Regions from separate parts of the Streptomyces sp. NPDC056987 genome, predicted to be linked through region 1. Evidence: riboswitches for the same ligand, from Rfam matches in the RefSeq annotation. Region 1 holds a riboswitch; each other region holds the start of a gene.
The links. Region 1 has a riboswitch for cyclic di-AMP ahead of ACFTZC_RS20790 (transglycosylase SLT domain-containing protein). Riboswitches for the same ligand answer to the same signal wherever they lie in the genome.

Region 1 (4,204 bases):
TCGGCGACCCCGGCAGGACCGACCTGGAGTACGTCCGGGAACCCGGCGCGGACGTCGAGTGGTACCGCGTCCGCCGCGAGGAGGCGCTGACCCCGGAGTCGATCGTCCGGCAGGCGGAGGCGACGTACGAGCGGTACGGCTTCCGGGACTTCAAGCTCAAGGGCGGTGTCCTGCCGGGGGCGGAGGAGGTCAAGGCCGTACGCGCGCTGAAGGAACGCTTCCCCGGGGCGCGGATCACCCTTGACCCCAACGGGGCCTGGTCGCTGCGGGAAGCGGTCGAACTGTGCCGGCCCCTGCTCGGCACGCTCGCGTACGCCGAGGACCCGTGCGGAGCCGAGGACGGCTTCTCGGGCCGGGAGATCCTGGCGGAGTTCCGCCGGGCCACCGGCCTGCCCACCGCGACCAACATGGTCGCGACGGACTGGCGCCAGCTCACCCACGCGATGGCGCTCCAGTCGGTCTCCATCCCGCTCGCCGACCCGCACTTCTGGACCATGCAGGGGTCGGTGCGGGTGGCCCAGCTCTGCCATGCGACGGGGCTGACATGGGGCTGCCACTCCAACAACCACTTCGACATCTCGCTGGCCATGATGGCCCACTGCGGGGCCGCCGCCCCCGGCGAGTACAACGCCCTGGACACCCACTGGATCTGGCAGGAGGGCCTGGAGCGGCTGACCGTGGAGCCCCCGCGCATCGTCGCCGGCGAGGTCGCCGTCGACGACACCCCGGGGCTCGGCGTCGAACTCGACATGGACCGGCTCCTCGCCGCCCACGAGCTGTACCTGGAGAAGAACCTCTCCGGCCGGGACGACGCGGCGGCGATGCGATTTCTGGTGCGGGACTGGGAGTTCGACAGCAAGCGTCCCTGCTTGGTGAGATGAGGAATTGCCGCGCTCATGCCCCGCCTTTTGCAGCGGCGGAATGAGCATGCGGAGTGAACGAGGATGCGGTGCGAAGGCGTGCCGTGAGGCGACAGGCCGTCAGAAGAAAGAATCGCCCGGTGAATTCGGAGGCCTTCCGGTTCAATTCCCGCCGGGCGTTCCCAGTTGTCGGGGAGTCGGGTCGGAGGGCGATCGGATCCTCCCGCCCGACAGTGACCCATAAGGGCGTTTTGTCGGTATTTACCGTTAAGTGAAGTTGAGTGGCGTTAGGGGCACTTGTAGCCTCTGACGCCTTTTGCCTGTCCGATTATTCCGTTACGTTCGTGACCTGTGTCACCCCAGTGTCGATGGACGGGCGGGGCGAGGTGGCCGCTTTCTCTCCCGGGAGAGGAAAGTTGAGTTCCCGGGACGGCCTCGAAAGGGCTATTGACCCGAAAATTCGGAACTTGTGCCGTCCTGATATCTCGCTTACGTTCTCGTCCATCCGGATGGAACGCCCAATCCTGCCGCTGTCCGGAGACCCACACACCAATCCGTCACAAGGCAGGAGCGGGGGACCCAGGTAAGTCGCCGGTCCGGATTTCCGGAACGGCTCGGGGTGAAGCCGTACGCACCGCCGTACGGCCGGGCATCTCCAGCCCGAACCCGACAGCTCACCTCGCAGGCGACGGAGAGGAATTCGTCGTGCCCAGAAACGCCAAGCACCGCCGCCCCAGAACCGGCTCGCTCGCCCGTCGCCTCGTCGCGGTCGGCACCGGGGGCGCCGCTCTCGCGATTCCGCTGGTCACCGCGGCCACCGCCCAGGCGGCGCCCGCGACGGTGGAACACGTCCGTGCGGCCAAGGCCGCGGAGGCTCCCGCCGCCACGCCGAAGACCGCCGCCACGACCTATGTCGTGGTCGAGGGCGACTCCCTGTCGAAGATCGCGCAGGCCCACTCCGTCAGCGGCGGCTGGCAGAAGCTCTACGAGGACAACCGGAGCGCCGTCGGCGCCAACCCGTCGCTCGTGCACCCCGGCCTCAAGCTGACCGTCAACGGGAAGAAGGCGGCCGCCCCGGCGACCACCGCCACGGAGACGAGCACGAAGACGAGCACGGAGTCCGCCGGGACCGGCTCGGTCGAGCCGGCCGTCGCGAAGACGTACACCGACAACCTGGACGGCTGGATCCGCGAGGCGCTGGACGTCATGGCGCAGCACGGGATCCCCGGCAGCTACGAGGGCATCCACCGCAACATCATGCGGGAGTCCTCGGGCGACCCGAACGCCATCAACAACTGGGACATCAACGCCCAGAACGGCGTCCCGTCCAAGGGTCTTCTCCAGGTCATCGCCCCGACGTTCCAGGCGTACCACGTGCCCGGTACGGCGATGGACGCCTACGACCCGGTCGCCAACATCACGGCCGCGTGCAACTACGCCGCCGACCGGTACGGCTCGATCGACAACGTGAACGGTCCCTACTAGACCGGACCCGCGTCGCCCGACGGGTGACGAACGCACCGGGCCCCGGCCCCGCCGTCCTGCGACGGCGGGGCCGGGGCCCGTTCGCATACGTATCACCCGTGTCGTACGGTCACACCCGCCGCGCGCGCAGCTCCCGTACCCCCGCCACCGCCAGCACGAGCGCCGTCGCGCCCAGGGACCAGAGGAGCTGCGGGCGGGCCGCGTCGTCGAGGAGCATCAGCACGAACACCGTCGCCATCGCGGCGAGCGTCACCCAGGTCAGGCCGGGGAACAGCCACATCCGCAGGACCAGGCGCTCCGGCGCCTCCCGCTCGACGCGCGGGCGCAGCCTCAGCTGCGAGACGGCGATCATCGCCCAGACGAAGAGCAGCACCGCGCCGACCGCGTTGAGCATGTACAGGAAGACCGAGTCGGGCCACTTCAGATTGAGCAGGACGGAGACGAACCCGAACGCGACCGACGCCAGCACCGCCCGCCGGGGCACGCCCGACCCGCTCACCTTGAGCAGGGCCTTCGGCGCCTCGCCCCGCTCGGCCAGGGAGAAGACCATCCGGGAGGAGCCGTACAGGTTGGCGTTGAGCGCCGAGAGCAGCGCCACGAACACCACGATGTTCATGATCTGCCCGGCCGACGGGATACCGATCGCGTCGAGGACCGTGACGTACGGGCTGAGCCCCGCCTTCTGCGCCGTCCAGGGCAGCACGACCACGATGACCGCCATCGAGCCGACGTAGAAGAACAGGATCCGGTAGACCGCGCTGCGTACCGCGCGGGCCACCGAGCGCACCGGGTCGTCGGACTCGGCCGCCGCGATCGTGACGACCTCCAGTCCGCCGAAGGCGAAGATCACGGCGAGCACCCCAGAGGTCACGCCCTGCCAGCCGTGAGGGAGGAAGCCGCCCTGCCCGGTGAGGTTGGCGAGACCGGCCGGGCGGGTGTCGGGGAGCACACCGAAGACCGCGAGGAGCCCGAGGACCAGGAACGCGACGATCGCGAAGACCTTCAGGGCGGCGAAGTAGAACTCGAACTCGCCGAAGTTCTTCACGGCGGCGAGGTTCGCGCCCGTGAAGACGATCATGAAGACCAGGACCCACGCCCACTGCGGTACGGAGGGCAGCCAGCCGTTCGCGATCTGCGCCGCCCCCGTCGCCTCCACGGCGAGCACGACGACGAGCAGGAACCAGTACAGCCAGCCGACGCTGAAACCCGCCCACCGGCCGAGCGCGCGCTCGGCGTGCACGGAGAACGAGCCCGACGCGGGCAGCGCCGTCGACATCTCGCCCAGCATCCGCATCACGCACATCGCGAGCGCGCCCGCGATCAGGTACGAGACGACGATCCCGGGTCCGGCCAGCGCGATCCCGGCGCCGGAGCCGACGAAGAGCCCGGCGCCGATGACGCCGCCGAGCCCGAGCATGGTGAGATGGCGCTGCTTGAGCCCGCCGGCCAGCGGTTCGGCGGATTCGGTGGATCCGGCGGTCGGCGTGGCGGCGGGGCCGGAGGTGAGTCGGTCGTGCATGGGGAGGGCTCAGACTGCTTTCGGGGCCGGTGAGGGGGACGCGGTGGTGCGGTCCTCGCAGTCTCCCCGGACGCCCCCCGTCCAGGCAAAACGTTTCCGGACGCGACGACCGGCGCCGGCGCGCCCGCCCCGGTTCCCCGTCCGCCACCGGGCTCGGCGGCGGACGGGGCCGGACGGGCCTACGCGTCGAGCGGCGGCCGGTGGGTCGGGGAGCCGGCGATGCTGCCGCCGGTCCGGGTGACCGGGGCGTCGAACTCGGTGATCGTGAGCTGGAAGCCGACCGGGCGGCGGGCCGCGATCGGCTCCAGGTGCTTCTCCGCCGCCGCGAAGAGCTCGTCCG
Region 2 (4,204 bases), on a different contig from region 1:
GGCAGGGTGGCGGACCGGGCGCCCTTCGGGCCGGGCGGGCCGGGCGGACCGTACGCGCGGCGCCTGGCCGGGCGGCGGCTCGTCCGGTTCCTGCCGGCCCTGGTGATCATCGGCGGGTTGGCGCTCGACCTGTCGACTCCGGCCCGTGTGACCGGGGCGCCGTTCTTCGCCGCCGCCCCGCTGATCGCCGCCCCGTTCTTCCCGCTGCTCGGCACCCTGCTGGTGGCCGTGGCCTCGCTCCTCGCCGAGATCGCGCTCCGTATCCACACGGACACGCTCACCACGGTGGTGTCGATCAGCGAACTGCTGACGGTGCTCGTCGTCTCCGCCCTCGCGCTCTACATCAACGGCGTCGTCAGACGCAGCGGCGAACGGCTCGCCTCCGCCCGCGTCATCGCCGAGACCGCCCAGCGCGCCGTGCTGCCCAGACCCGCGGAGCGAATCGGCGGGCTGCGGATCGCGGCGCGGTACGAGGCGGCGCAGGAGGGCGCGTTCATCGGCGGCGACCTGTTCGCGGTGCAGGACACGCCGTACGGGGTGCGGCTGGTCGTCGGCGACGTACGGGGGAAGGGGCTGGAGGCGGTCGAGGCGGTCGCCGTCATCATCGGGTCGTTCCGGGAGGCGGCGGAGCAGGAGAGCTCGCTGGAGGGCGTCGCGCAGCGGCTGGAGCGCTCACTCCTGCGCGAGGGGACGCGGCGGGACGGGCTCGACGTCTTCGAGGGGTTCACCACGGCCGTCCTGGCGGAGATCCCGCACGGCGAGGGCGTCGTACGGCTCGTCAACCGCGGCCATCCCGAGCCGCTGATCTGTCACGACGGCGCCGTACGGATGCTGGCGGCGCACGACCCCGCGCTGCCGCTCGGCATGAGCGAACTGGGCGCGTGGCCCGACCGGGCCGAGCAGTCCGCGTACCCCGACGGCGCGACGCTGCTCTTCTACACGGACGGGCTCACCGAGGCGCGCGACGCGCACGGGATCTTCTACGTTCCGCGCGAGCGGCTCGACGGGCGGATCTTCCAGGGGCCCGACGAGATGCTCCAGGCGCTGATCGACGACGTACGGCGGCACACGGGCGGCGGCAGCCAGGACGACATGGCGCTGCTGGCGGTCAGCCGGCCCTCGGAGGGGGAGCCGGAGCGGCGCAGGACGATGCCGATCGTGTTGTGAGCCGGCGGCGTCACTCATGGTGACCGATAAGTGTCCCTCCGCATAAGGTTTGACATACCGTCAAGTATGCGAGGCGGACCAATATGCTCCGAGCGCCGATCGACTCGCCCGGATGCGCGTTCTTGTGTCCCGGTACGTCCGTTGCGAAGTCGTTAACGATCATCGGGAACAGCTTGGAATAAGGCCCTGGTCTCTATTAACGTTCGATAACGCAGCGCGGTTGTCCCAGCCGTCGCCAGAGATGGCACCGTGCGCGTGCGCCGAATCCCGCGAGGGAACCGGGGAACCACCAATTGGGGTGAATCGGGAGTTACTTGCCGCCTTGTGCGGCAGGGGACACCCGTAGGAGACCTTCCTGCTCCGAACCCGTCAGCTAACCCGGTAGGCGAGAAGGAAGGAAAGGAGCACGCCTCAGTGGCGTCCAACAAGCCTGCCCCCACGGCCACTTTCGAAACCCACTCCTTCGGCAGCGGCAGTGAGAACGAGGCTCCCGGGACCTGGGGGGAGTGGAATCCCACCGAGGAGTCCATCCGCCCCGTACGCGGCAGGCACCGCGTCGCCAAGCAGCGCAACGGGCTCGCCCGTAGCTCCACGGTCCTCGGTGTCGGCGTCATCGCCGCCGTCGGCGCGGGCGGCATCGCCACCGCGCAGGACAAGCCCGCGGTCTCCATATCCCTGCCCGACGCCATCGCGGACAACCTTCCCGACGCCAAGTCCCTGCCGGGGATGGGCTCCCTGGGGTCGGACGACGCGGACTCCGCGTCGGACGTGCTGGCCCGCGCGCCCCTGAGCACCGCCGGCCTGACCGCCGCGGACAGCGAGCAGGGCGCCACCGACGCCGGCGAGGCGCTGCGCGCCCGCATCCTCCAGCAGGCCGAGCGGCAGCAGGCGAAGGCCGACGCGACGCAGAAGGCGGCGGCGGAGGACGCGGCCGCCGAGAAGGCCGCGAGCCAGGCCAAGGCGCGGCAGAGCGACGCGGAGAAGAAGATCGAGGCGGCCAAGAAGAAGGCCGAGGCGGAGGCCAAGGCCAAGGCCGAGGCGGAGCGTCTCGCCAAGCTGGCGGCCAGCTTCTCCCTCCCCACCTCCTCGTACACCCTCACCTCCTCCTTCGGCCAGTCCGGCTCCCTCTGGTCCTCCGGCTACCACACCGGCCTGGACTTCGCGGCGCCGACGGGCACCCCGGTCAAGGCCGTGCACAGCGGCACCGTCAAGTCGGCCGGCTGGTCGGGTTCGTACGGCTACCGCACGGTCCTGGAGCTGGAGGACGGCACGGAGGTCTGGTACGCGCACCAGTCCTCGCTCTCCGTCAGCGCCGGGCAGAAGGTCTCCACCGGTGAGGTCATCGGCCGCGTCGGCGCGACCGGCAACGTGACCGGGCCCCACCTCCACCTGGAGGTCCACACGGCGGGCGGCACGGGCATCGACCCGATGGCGTGGCTGAACGGCAAGGGAATCAACCCCTGAGGCCGACGCCCCGGTCACGGGTGCGGCAGGAGCACGCGGAGCGCCCCGAAACGGAATAAGGCGCTCTGCGGTGGGGTTGAAGTGACGCATGACGACTTTGCGCACACTCGGCTCCTCCGACCTCAAGGTCTTCCCGCTCGCCCTCGGCGGCAACGTCTTCGGCTGGACCGCGGACCGTACGGAGTCCTTCGCCGTCCTCGACGCGTACGCCGCCGCGGGCGGCAACTTCGTGGACACCGCGGACGTCTACACGGCCTGGGTGGACGGCCATTCCGGTGGTGAGTCCGAGACCGTCCTCGGCGAGTGGTTCGCCGCGCGCGGCAACCGCTCCGACGTGCTCCTCGCGACGAAGGTGGGCGCGCACCCGGAGTTCAAGGGGCTGAAGGCGGCCACCATCAAGGCCGGGGCCGAGGAGTCGCTGCGGCGGCTCCGTACGGACTACATCGACCTGTACTACACGCACTTCGACGACCCGGACGTCCCGGTCGAGGAGATCGTCACCGCCCTCGACCAGCTCGTCACGGAGGGCAAGGTGCGTGCCGTCGCCGCCTCCAACATCAGCGCGGAGCGGCTGGACGCGTCGATCGCCTTCGCGGAGCGCGAGGGGCTGGCCCGGTACGTCGCCCTTCAGCCGCACTACAACCTGGTCTCGCGCGACACGTACGAGGGCCCCCTGCGGGACGCCGCGGTCCGTCACGGCCTCTCCGTCGTGCCGTACTTCGCCCTCGCCTCCGGCTTCCTGACCGGTAAGTACCGCCCCGGCGCCCAGGTGGAGAGCGCGCGGGCCGGGAGCGCGGGCAAGTACCTGGAGTCCGAGCGGGGCGTCGGGGTGCTCGCCGCGCTGGACCGGATCGCCGCCGCGCGCGGCGCCGAGGTCGCCACCGTCGCGCTCGCCTGGCTGGCGGCGCAGCCGACCGTCGTCGCGCCCCTCGCCTCCGCGCGCACGGTCGAGCAGCTCCCGACGCTGCTCGCGGCCACGGAGCTGGAGCTGACGGCGGAGGAGCTGGCGGAGCTGACCGCCGCCTCCGCCTGACGGAGGAGGCACCGGGACACCCGTCGGCACCGGCGGGTGTCCGTACTGGCGGGTGTCAGTACTGGCGGTACGGGTTGTAGCCGTCGTAGTCGATGTACGGCGGCGGCACCCGTACCCGGCCCGTGGCCCGCGCCGCGTAGGTCAGCGCGGGCCCGGCTATCTCCTTGCGCTCCCACAGGTGGTGCAGCAGCTCCTGCTCGCGCTCCACGAAGTCCGGGCCGACCGGGTCCCGTCCGGCCCGGTGGCGCAGAAACGCCAGGGACGTCGCGAACGCCTCGTACTCCGCGACCGTACGCGCCGCCGCGGGCCCGTGGTGGCGCCCCGCGAACCCGCGCGCCATGGAGCGCGCCCGCATCGAGGAGAGCGCGGGGGGCGCGGCCGCGGCCAGCCACCCCGCGGCGGCGTACGCGGGCAGCTCGGCCGCGAGCGTCCGCAGCTCGCGCTGCCGGCTCCAGATCACCAGCCAGGTCAGCAGCCCGAAGACCGGGACCATGAAGGCCCCGTACACGGCGTAGAAGCCGAAGGGGCCGAAGAGCGACC
Region 3 (4,204 bases), on a different contig from region 1:
ACGAGCGGGTAGGCGTCGACCAGCTCCTCGTAGTACTCGGTCATCTCGGCGGCCGAGCGCGACTTCCCCTCGAACTCGTAGCTGCCGTCCTTGTAGAACTCGGACGCGGCGACGTCGAGCGCGAGCGCGATGTCGCGGCCCGGGACGTAACCGGCCTCCTTGATCGCCTCAAGGATGAGGTCGAGCGCGGCGCGGTTGGACTCCAGGTTGGGCGCGAAGCCGCCCTCGTCGCCGAGACCGGTGGAGAGGCCCTTCTGCTTCAGGACCTTCTTGAGCGTGTGGTAGACCTCGGCGCCCCAGCGCAGCGCCTCGGAGAAGGACTCCGCGCCGATCGGGGCGATCATGAATTCCTGGATGTCGACATTCGAATCGGCGTGCGAGCCACCGTTCAGGATGTTCATCATCGGAACGGGCAGCAGGTGCGCGTTCGGGCCGCCCAGGTAGCGGAAGAGCGGGAGGTCGGACGCCTCGGAGGCGGCGTGCGCGACGGCGAGCGAGACACCGAGGATGGCGTTGGCGCCCAGCGAGCCCTTGTTCTCGGTGGCGTCCAGGTCGATCATCGCCTGGTCGATGAGGCGCTGCTCGGTGGCGTCGTACCCGACCAGCTCCGGGCCGAGCTGCTCGATGACGGCGAGGACGGCCTTCTCGACACCCTTGCCCAGGTAGCGGCTGGCGTCTCCGTCGCGGAGTTCGACGGCCTCGAACGCACCGGTGGAGGCACCGGAGGGGACGGCAGCACGACCGGTGCTGCCGTCGTCGAGGCCGACCTCGACCTCGACCGTGGGGTTGCCTCGGGAGTCGAGGATTTCCCGGGCTACGACGACGTCGATGGACGGCACGAGCATCTCCTTCTGGGATGTGACGCGTGGGTGCAGGGTCTCTTGGCCTTGCGACATGAGCCTAACCGGCTCCGGGTCATCGGCCAGCCGGTGCCCGCCCCCTAAGACACTCCCGCTCGCACGGACCGCCGCTACCCGCCGGTAGCGGGACCGGATGGCGGGCAGCGGCGGGAACGGGGCCCGGCCCGGCGCGTACGGGGGTGACGCGCCGGGCCGGGGAGAGGGGGTCAGCGCAGGTGGAGCTGCTGACCCGGGTAGATGACGTCCGCGTCACGGACGATGTCCTTGTTCAGGTCGAAGACCTTCTTCCAGCCGCCCTTGACCTTCTGGGCAGTGGCGATCTTGGAGAGGGTGTCGCCGGACTTGACCTTGTACTCGCCGTCCCCCTTCTTGATCGTGAACGGACGGCTCTGGCCGCGCGAGGCCGGCTGCGCCTCGTCACGGGTCGACTGCTGCGGCTGCGCCTGCCGGGTGGGGGCGGACTTCTGCGTACCGGAGTTGCTGGAACCGCTGTTGTCCGAGCTGGAGGAACCGGAGCTGGAGCTGCCGGAGCTGGAACCGGAGCCCGAGCCGCCGCTGTACGCGGCGCCCGAGAGGCCCACGCCACAGCTCGGCCAGGCGCCCTTGCCCTGGCCCGCGAGGACCTTCTCGGCGACGGCTATCTGCTGGGACTTGGAGGCCTGGTCGGCGCGGGGGGCGTAGGCGGTACCGCCGTACGCGGCCCAGGTGGAAGGGGTGAACTGCAGGCCGCCGTAGAAGCCGTTGCCCGTGTTGATCGACCAGTTGCCCCCGGACTCGCACTGGGCGACCCGGTCCCACTCGGAGGCGGTGGCGGCGGAGGCGGCGGTGGCACCGATCAGCGGAGCCGCGACGGCCGCGCCGGTGATCCCGGCGAGGGTGGCGTAGCGGACGGCCATGGACGGGCGGCGGTGCTTGGCCTTGCTGGAACGCAGCAGCATGAACACATCTCCTCACCGACGCCTACGAGGTGAGCTGTCGGGTTCGGGCCAATGAGTTGCCCGGCCGCGTGTTCGCACACGCGGCTTCACCCCTAGCCGGTCACCGCCCGTCTCTCGACGGCCGGGCCCGGCGCAAACCTATGGGTCCCCCGCTCCTGCCTTCGGCGCTCGAAGCGACGATTACTCCCCCCGACCGACGGCAGGATTCGGCGTGACGGTCGACGAGGCCCGCGGTGCGAGCGGTTCAGACCGTAATCACAGCCCTGCCGGTTGTTCAAAGGAGCACATCCAGGAAAAAACGCCCTTACCTCCTCCGAGGGACAATACGTTTCCGCAGGTGGGAACCGGATTCGATCAACGGGCGAGGCGAAGAGCCCGAGTTGCGGCAAAGAGACCCTTGTCTCACTTGCGCAGAAGTGGACATACGGTCGCTAACTGCCCGCGTTCCGGGCGGAGATCGGAGGCTCTGGCCAGTACGGACGCAGCCGAGGAGGCGTCAACGGGGCGCCGTTCAACGGCACTCGCCCGCACCGGTTCCGGACTCCCCCGCTCCGGCGGTGGAGCGGGGCGCTCCGATTCGGGGAACTTCTGGCTCCGGTCGCGGAGTCACCCCTTCCGGTCGCGGAGTCATCCGTTCCGGTCGCGGGCCCGGCGCCGGAGTCACCCGTTCCGCCATGGGCCCGGGGGCCGGGCTCGCTCACGCCGGTCGCCCACTCCGACCCAGGAGTCACTGACTACAGCCCTGGAGCCTCTCGCTCCGTTCGTCCCCTCCGGCTCTGGCGTCACTCGCCCCCGGCCCTACGGCGGGGCGCTGCAACGGGGCGCTACGGCCCGGCGCGGGTCACAGCGGGGCCAACGCCTCCGGGGCCGGGAGCCGTGCGTACGGCGGCCGGGAAGCCGCGCGTACGGGCCCGGTGGGCGGCGGCTCAGGGGCGGCTCGACGACGGCTCGGGGACGGCTTCGGGACGCTTCGGGACGGCTCCGGGAACGCGGAAGCCGCGCCCCCGTCGTGGAGGCGCGGCTTCCCAGGACTTGCTGCCGGGCTGCCGGCTGCTCAGACCCAGCCGCCGACGACCTTCTGCCCGCCGGTCGCCAGGGAGAGGTGGCCGCCGACCGTGGTGACGACCTTCTCGACCTCGCGCTCCACACCGTCCGTGAGCCCGGCCCCGTCACGGGCTCCGCCCGCCCCGCGGGAGGCGCGGCTGCCCGAGGCGCGCTCCTCGTCCGCGGTGCCCGGCGAGGCGCTCTCGTCGGCCGCCTGGCCGCGGTGCTTGCCCTTGGACGCCTCGTCCTTGCCCTCGGCGTCGTCCGTACCGGCCGCGGAGCCGGTGGCACCCGGGCTCGGGCTGGTGCTGGGTTCCGGGGAGGTCTTGCCGTCCGCGCCCGCCTCCGCGCCCGGGTCCGTCACGGCGTCACCGGACGGATAGGCGTCCCCGGAGGGGCTGCCCGACGGGGTACCGGACGGGTCGGTGCTGTTGCCGCCACCCGTCACCCCCTCCACGATGCCGCCGACCGCACCGCCGACCGCCTCCGTCAGCCCGGAGACGGCGGCGCAGCTGGACCACGCCTTCGCCCCCTGGGCCTCGAAGACCTTCTCGGCCACGGCTATCTGCTGCGAGCGGCTGGCCAGGTCGGGGCGCTCGGCGTAGTCGCCGCCCCCGAACTCGTCCCAGGTCTCCTGGGACATCTGGAGCCCGCCGTAGTACCCGTTACCGAGGTTCGCGCTCCACGTGCCGCCGCTCTCGCACCCCGCCACGCGGTCCCAGGTCGAGGAGTCCGCCGCGCTGGCGGCGCCGGCTCCGAGCAACGGGATCGCGATCGCGGATCCGGCCACCCCGGCGGCGACGAGAAGAGCTGGGGCCTGACGAGGTCGACGGTGTCGGCCGTTCCCGGACATGCGGTTGCCTTCCGTGTGACAGTCAATTCAACTCCGGCATGGTGTTACCGGGTCGACGTGAACGTAGCGGTACTCGAATGCTTGTCACAAGTCGATGCAGCAGAGATCACGTGAAAGTCACAGTATTGACGATGCGTCAGTAAAATTATCGGCCGGACAATGGCGTGAACTGCACCGGAAGCGTGCGCAATCCCCGCATGATGAGCCCGCCACGCCACCGCAAATCGGAAGGTTCTTCCGAAAGCCGCACATCCGGAAGCCGTTTCAGAAGCGTGGCGATCGCGGTCTGCCCTTCCACGCGGGCGAGCGGCGCGCCGAGGCAGTAGTGGATGCCGTGCCCGTACCCGAGGTGCTGATTGTCACGGCGCCCGAGGTCGAGCGCGTCGGGGTCGCGGAAGCGCTCGGGGTCGCGGTCGGCCGCGGCCAGCACGACGAGAACGGGGTCACCTGCCGCGATCCGCTGCCCACCCAGAGTCAGCGGCTCGGTGGCGTACCGCCAGGTCGCCATC
Region 4 (4,204 bases), on a different contig from region 1:
ACGAGGAGAAGAAGTTCCCGCGAGGGCTGGTGATCCGGCTCTTCGCCTATCTGGTGGCCGGCCATCTCTTCGCGGGCTTCCTCTACCTCCTCTTCCACGTCGGGGCCCAGGGGCGGTAGCGGCTTTCGGCCCAGGGGCTTTCGGCTTTCGGCGCCGTCTCCCGCCGTGGCGTCAGCCTTGGTCCAGGAGGCGGGCGCGCAGCCGTTCACGGGTCTCGGGCGCGAGCCGGAGGCCGTTGGAGAGATAGCGGTCGGTGGAGCCCCAGGTCGTGCCGATGGTCTCGAACGCGGCGTCGAGATAGGCGGCGCGGGCATCGAAGAGCGGGCTGAGCAGCTCCATCACCTCGCCGGACCTTCCGGCGGGTGACCGGTCGCTGCGGCGGAAGGCGTAGCGGCGGTGCGGGTCGTTCGACTTGACGTAGTCGGCCGTGATCGCGTCCGGTTCGACGCCGACCGCGAGCAGCGACACGGCGACGGAGAGCCCGGCGCGGTCCTTGCCCGCCGCGCAGTGCAGCAGCGCGGGGACGCTGTCCTCGGCCAGCGCGTGCAGCAGGCGGCTGTGCTCGGCGGTGCGCTCCGTGATGATCGCGCGGTACGAGGCGGTCATCCGGGCCGCCGCTCTGCCGTCCGCGAGGAGCGAGCGGAGCTGGTCGAGGTCGCCGTCCCGGACCATCCGCCAGAACTGGGCGCCTTCGGCCGGGTCGGAGAGCGGGATGTTCACATGGCGCACGCCCGCCAGTTCGACATCCGCGCCGTCGAGCTTGACATCGGCGGAATTGCGGAAGTCGAAGATCGTGTGCAGACCGAGAGCGGAGAGAAAGGCGGAGTCGTCGGCGGTGGCGTGGGCGAGATGACCGCTGCGGTAGAGCGCGCCGTACCGCACCCGGCGTCCGTCCACGGTCGGCAGGCCGCCGACATCACGGAAGTTGCGTACTCCGGACAGCTCGGGCTCGGTGGACGGGACCTGCGGCGACTGCTGCGTCACGCCTGCTCCTCCGTGTCTGCCGTCGGCGCTGCTCGCCGGCGGAGTCGGTCCCCGACCCTACGACATCGGCCGGTGTGCTCATCAGTGCGGCGGAGAGGGCGGGGAGCCCACGGATCAGGATGGGGCGAGTGGGGAGAAAACGCCCAAACGGTGCTCTGTCCGGATTGACTGATTCCGCATAACCTGCCCCGGTCGCGGGGGAGGTGGGCTCCGGCTGGTGAGCAGGATCATATCCGTGACGTTCCGTGGTGACGGTGCGAAAGGGAAGGGCCACCTCGAAAGGGAATTGGAGAGCGGTCTCCACGCAGGGTGACGGGCGATCTTCGGTGCGGAAGGAAGGGCGCGTCGCCGGGGGAAAAGGGTGGCTTGTTCCGGCCGTCCCACTCGCCTACGTTCACCCTCAATCCGAGCGGAACGCCGAATCCTGCCGCCGCCTCGGGGACACCATCCACCCATCACGCGTGGCAGGAGCGGGGGACCCAGGTAGTACGCCGTTCCGATGTTCCGACATCAGGGACGGCTCGGGGTGAAGTCGCGCACCACGCGCGGCCGGGCAGCTCCAGCCCGAACCCGACAGCTCACCTCGTAGGCGCCGGAGAGGAATTCGCCATGCCCGCGAAGGGTAAGCACCGCCGCCCCAGGACCAATCCGTTCTCCCGGGGCTTCATCGCCGCCGGCACGGGCGGCGCCGCCATCGCGCTGCCGCTCATCGGCGCCACCGGCGCGCACGCGGCACAGCAGGCCGCGCCGGCCGCCGTCCCGCAGGCCGCGCCCGCCACCGCGCCGCAGTCCGCGCCGGCCGCCGCGCCGCAGGGGGCGGCCGCCACGCAGGTGAGCCGGACCGCCGGGACCACCGTGCGTACGTACGCGGTGGTCGCGGGCGACTACCTCTCCAAGATCGCCGCGGAGCAGCAGGTCCGGGGCGGCTGGCAGCGGCTGTACGAGGACAACCGCCGCGCCGTCGGCGACGATCCCGGGCTGATCCACCCCGGCCTCAAGCTCACCATCAACGGCAAGGCCCCGGCCGTCCGCTCGGAGGCGCCCACCAGGGCCTCGAAGTCCTCCAGGGTGGCCAAGCCCGCCGAGTCGACCGCGTCGGCGGAGTCGGCCAAGCCGTCGAGGGACTCCTCGTCCGCCAAGCCCTCCACGGACCGGAGCGAGGCGCCCGCCGCCGACTCCGCGGCACAGAGCAGCGCGTCCGGCTTCACCCTGCCGGTCGACGGCATCGGGGTCGGCACCGCCTACCGCGCCGCCGGCGGAAGCTGGTCCAGCGGCTACCACACCGGTGTGGACTTCGTGGCCCCCTCCGGCACCACCGTGAAGGCGGTCGGCGCGGGCACCGTCGTCACCGCGGGCAACGGCGGCTCGTACGGCAACCAGGTCGTCATCCGGCACGAGAACGGCATGTACTCCCAGTACGCCCACCTCTCCTCCCTCTCCGTCTCGGCCGGCCAGAGCGTCTCCACCGGCCAGCAGCTCGGCCTCTCCGGCGCCACCGGCAACGTGACGGGACCGCACCTGCACTTCGAGATCCGGACGGGCCCGGACTACGGCTCGGACGTCGACCCGCTGGCGTTCCTCCGGCAGAACGGCGTCTCCATCTGATCCGTCCGGTCGCCCCCCGGACGCGTTTCCTCGGCCTCGCGGCCCGGCACCCATGCGGTGCCGGGCCGCGAGGCTTTCCGCTATTCCCGCTTGAGGGAAAATTGACCGATGGTGTTTCTCACTCTGAGTCAACCCCCGCCTACGGTCGCGTAGGTCACATCGCCGGGAGGAAAATGTCCCGCTGTGGCAGACGATTCGAGAACAAGAAGAGACAAGACATTCGGGTCGTACGCGGCGATCGGTGACAGCTTCACCGAGGGTGTGGGAGATCCAGGCCCCGACGGGCTGTTCGTCGGCTGGGCGGACCGGCTCGCGGTCCTGCTCGCCGATCGGCTTCCGGTCTCCGGTGCGACGGCCGACCCCGTCCACGGCGACTTCCGCTACGCCAACCTCGCGGTACGCGGCCGGCTCCTCGACCAGGTCGTCGAGGAGCAGATACCCCGGGCCAGGGAACTCGCCCCGGATCTGGTGACGTTCTGCGCGGGCGGCAACGACATCATCCGCCCCGGCACCGACCCCGACGACGTGGCGGAACGCTTCGAGCGGGCCGTCGCCGACCTCACCGGCTCCGTCGGCACGGTCATGCTGGCCACCGGCTTCGACACCCGGGGCGTGCCCGTGCTGCGCCATCTGCGCGGCAAGATCGCCACGTTCAACGAGCACACCCGGGCCATCGCCGACCGCTACGGCTGCCCCGTGCTCGACCTCTGGTCCCTCAGGACCATCCAGGACCGGCGGGCCTGGGACGGCGACCGGCTCCATCTGTCGGCCGAGGGACACACCCGGGTCGCGCTGCGCGCCGGGCAGGTGCTGGGCGTCGAGGTGCCCGCCGACCCGGACCAGCCGTGGCCGCCGCTGCCGCCGCGCGGCACCCTCGAAGTACGGCGCGACGACATCCACTGGGCACGTGAGTACCTGGTGCCCTGGATCGGACGCAGGCTGCGCGGCGAGTCGTCCGGCGACCATGTCGCGGCGAAACGCCCTGATCTTCTCCCTCTGGAACACTGACGCGGCGCGGGGGCGGGGCGTTCCCGTACGGCTTTCGCCAGGGCTTCCCGTACGGCTCACTCCGTCCCGCGGCTCACGCCCCCGCCGGGATCCGCTCCAGCACCCCGCCCGCGAAGACGTCGTACAGCGGCAGCGTCTCCAGGTGGACATAGCCGATATGGCAGTCGCACACCGCGAGGGGACAGGCCCGCGGCGCCAGTGCGCGGCGGTACGAGCCGTCGTAGAGGTTGCCCAGCTCGGCGGGGACGAAGTGGCAGCGCCGTACCGTGCCCCCGCCGTCCACCGAGATCACCGACTCGCCCGTCCGGCACGGCAGCCCCGCCGAGCGGTGCGGATGGCGGCTGTACGGGAACAGCGGGTCCAGCTCCGTCCACCGCGCGGCCTCCTCGTCCGTGTACGTGTGCCCCTCCGCCGCGTTGATCCACAGATAGACGTGCGGCGGCAGCTCGGCGCGGAGCCGGCGGGCGTGCTCCAGATGCGCGTCGAGGCCGACGACCCCGACGCTGAACCGGACGGAGCGCTCCGCCAGTTCGTGGGCCTTCGCCAGGAAGCGGTCGTACGGCGTCTGCCCCGGGTGGTACGTGCACCACAGGGCGAGCTTCGCCGG

Region 2: it holds a riboswitch for cyclic di-AMP, as region 1 does, so the genes downstream of both, ACFTZC_RS35730 (M23 family metallopeptidase) here and ACFTZC_RS20790 (transglycosylase SLT domain-containing protein) in region 1, are expected to answer to the same signal.
Region 3: it holds a riboswitch for cyclic di-AMP, as region 1 does, so the genes downstream of both, ACFTZC_RS36430 (transglycosylase family protein) here and ACFTZC_RS20790 (transglycosylase SLT domain-containing protein) in region 1, are expected to answer to the same signal.
Region 4: it holds a riboswitch for cyclic di-AMP, as region 1 does, so the genes downstream of both, ACFTZC_RS21170 (peptidoglycan DD-metalloendopeptidase family protein) here and ACFTZC_RS20790 (transglycosylase SLT domain-containing protein) in region 1, are expected to answer to the same signal.

What each region holds. Positions count from the first base shown of each region.
Region 1 is NZ_JBHURV010000017.1:99,178-103,381, forward strand. Features, by position in the region: gene ACFTZC_RS20785 (enolase C-terminal domain-like protein) at 1-881, shown strand, start outside; cyclic di-AMP (ydaO/yuaA leader) riboswitch at 1,398-1,561, shown strand; gene ACFTZC_RS20790 (transglycosylase SLT domain-containing protein) at 1,566-2,345, shown strand; gene ACFTZC_RS20795 (amino acid permease) at 2,455-3,864, opposite strand; gene ACFTZC_RS20800 (hypothetical protein) at 4,044-4,204, opposite strand, start outside.
Region 2 is NZ_JBHURV010000046.1:23,138-27,341, reverse strand. Features, by position in the region: gene ACFTZC_RS35735 (PP2C family protein-serine/threonine phosphatase) at 7-1,167, shown strand; cyclic di-AMP (ydaO/yuaA leader) riboswitch at 1,416-1,570, shown strand; gene ACFTZC_RS35730 (M23 family metallopeptidase) at 1,582-2,631, shown strand; gene ACFTZC_RS35725 (aldo/keto reductase) at 2,720-3,664, shown strand; gene ACFTZC_RS35720 (PrsW family intramembrane metalloprotease) at 3,720-4,204, opposite strand, start outside.
Region 3 is NZ_JBHURV010000048.1:17,544-21,747, forward strand. Features, by position in the region: gene eno (phosphopyruvate hydratase) at 1-845, opposite strand, end outside; gene ACFTZC_RS36430 (transglycosylase family protein) at 1,067-1,795, opposite strand; cyclic di-AMP (ydaO/yuaA leader) riboswitch at 1,803-1,975, opposite strand; gene ACFTZC_RS36435 (transglycosylase family protein) at 2,853-3,695, opposite strand; gene ACFTZC_RS36440 (cytochrome P450) at 3,841-4,204, opposite strand, start outside.
Region 4 is NZ_JBHURV010000018.1:18,378-22,581, reverse strand. Features, by position in the region: gene ACFTZC_RS21180 (DUF6126 family protein) at 1-119, shown strand, start outside; gene ACFTZC_RS21175 (tyrosine-protein phosphatase) at 172-984, opposite strand; cyclic di-AMP (ydaO/yuaA leader) riboswitch at 1,424-1,589, shown strand; gene ACFTZC_RS21170 (peptidoglycan DD-metalloendopeptidase family protein) at 1,594-2,589, shown strand; gene ACFTZC_RS21165 (SGNH/GDSL hydrolase family protein) at 2,773-3,597, shown strand; gene ACFTZC_RS21160 (STM4011 family radical SAM protein) at 3,671-4,204, opposite strand, start outside.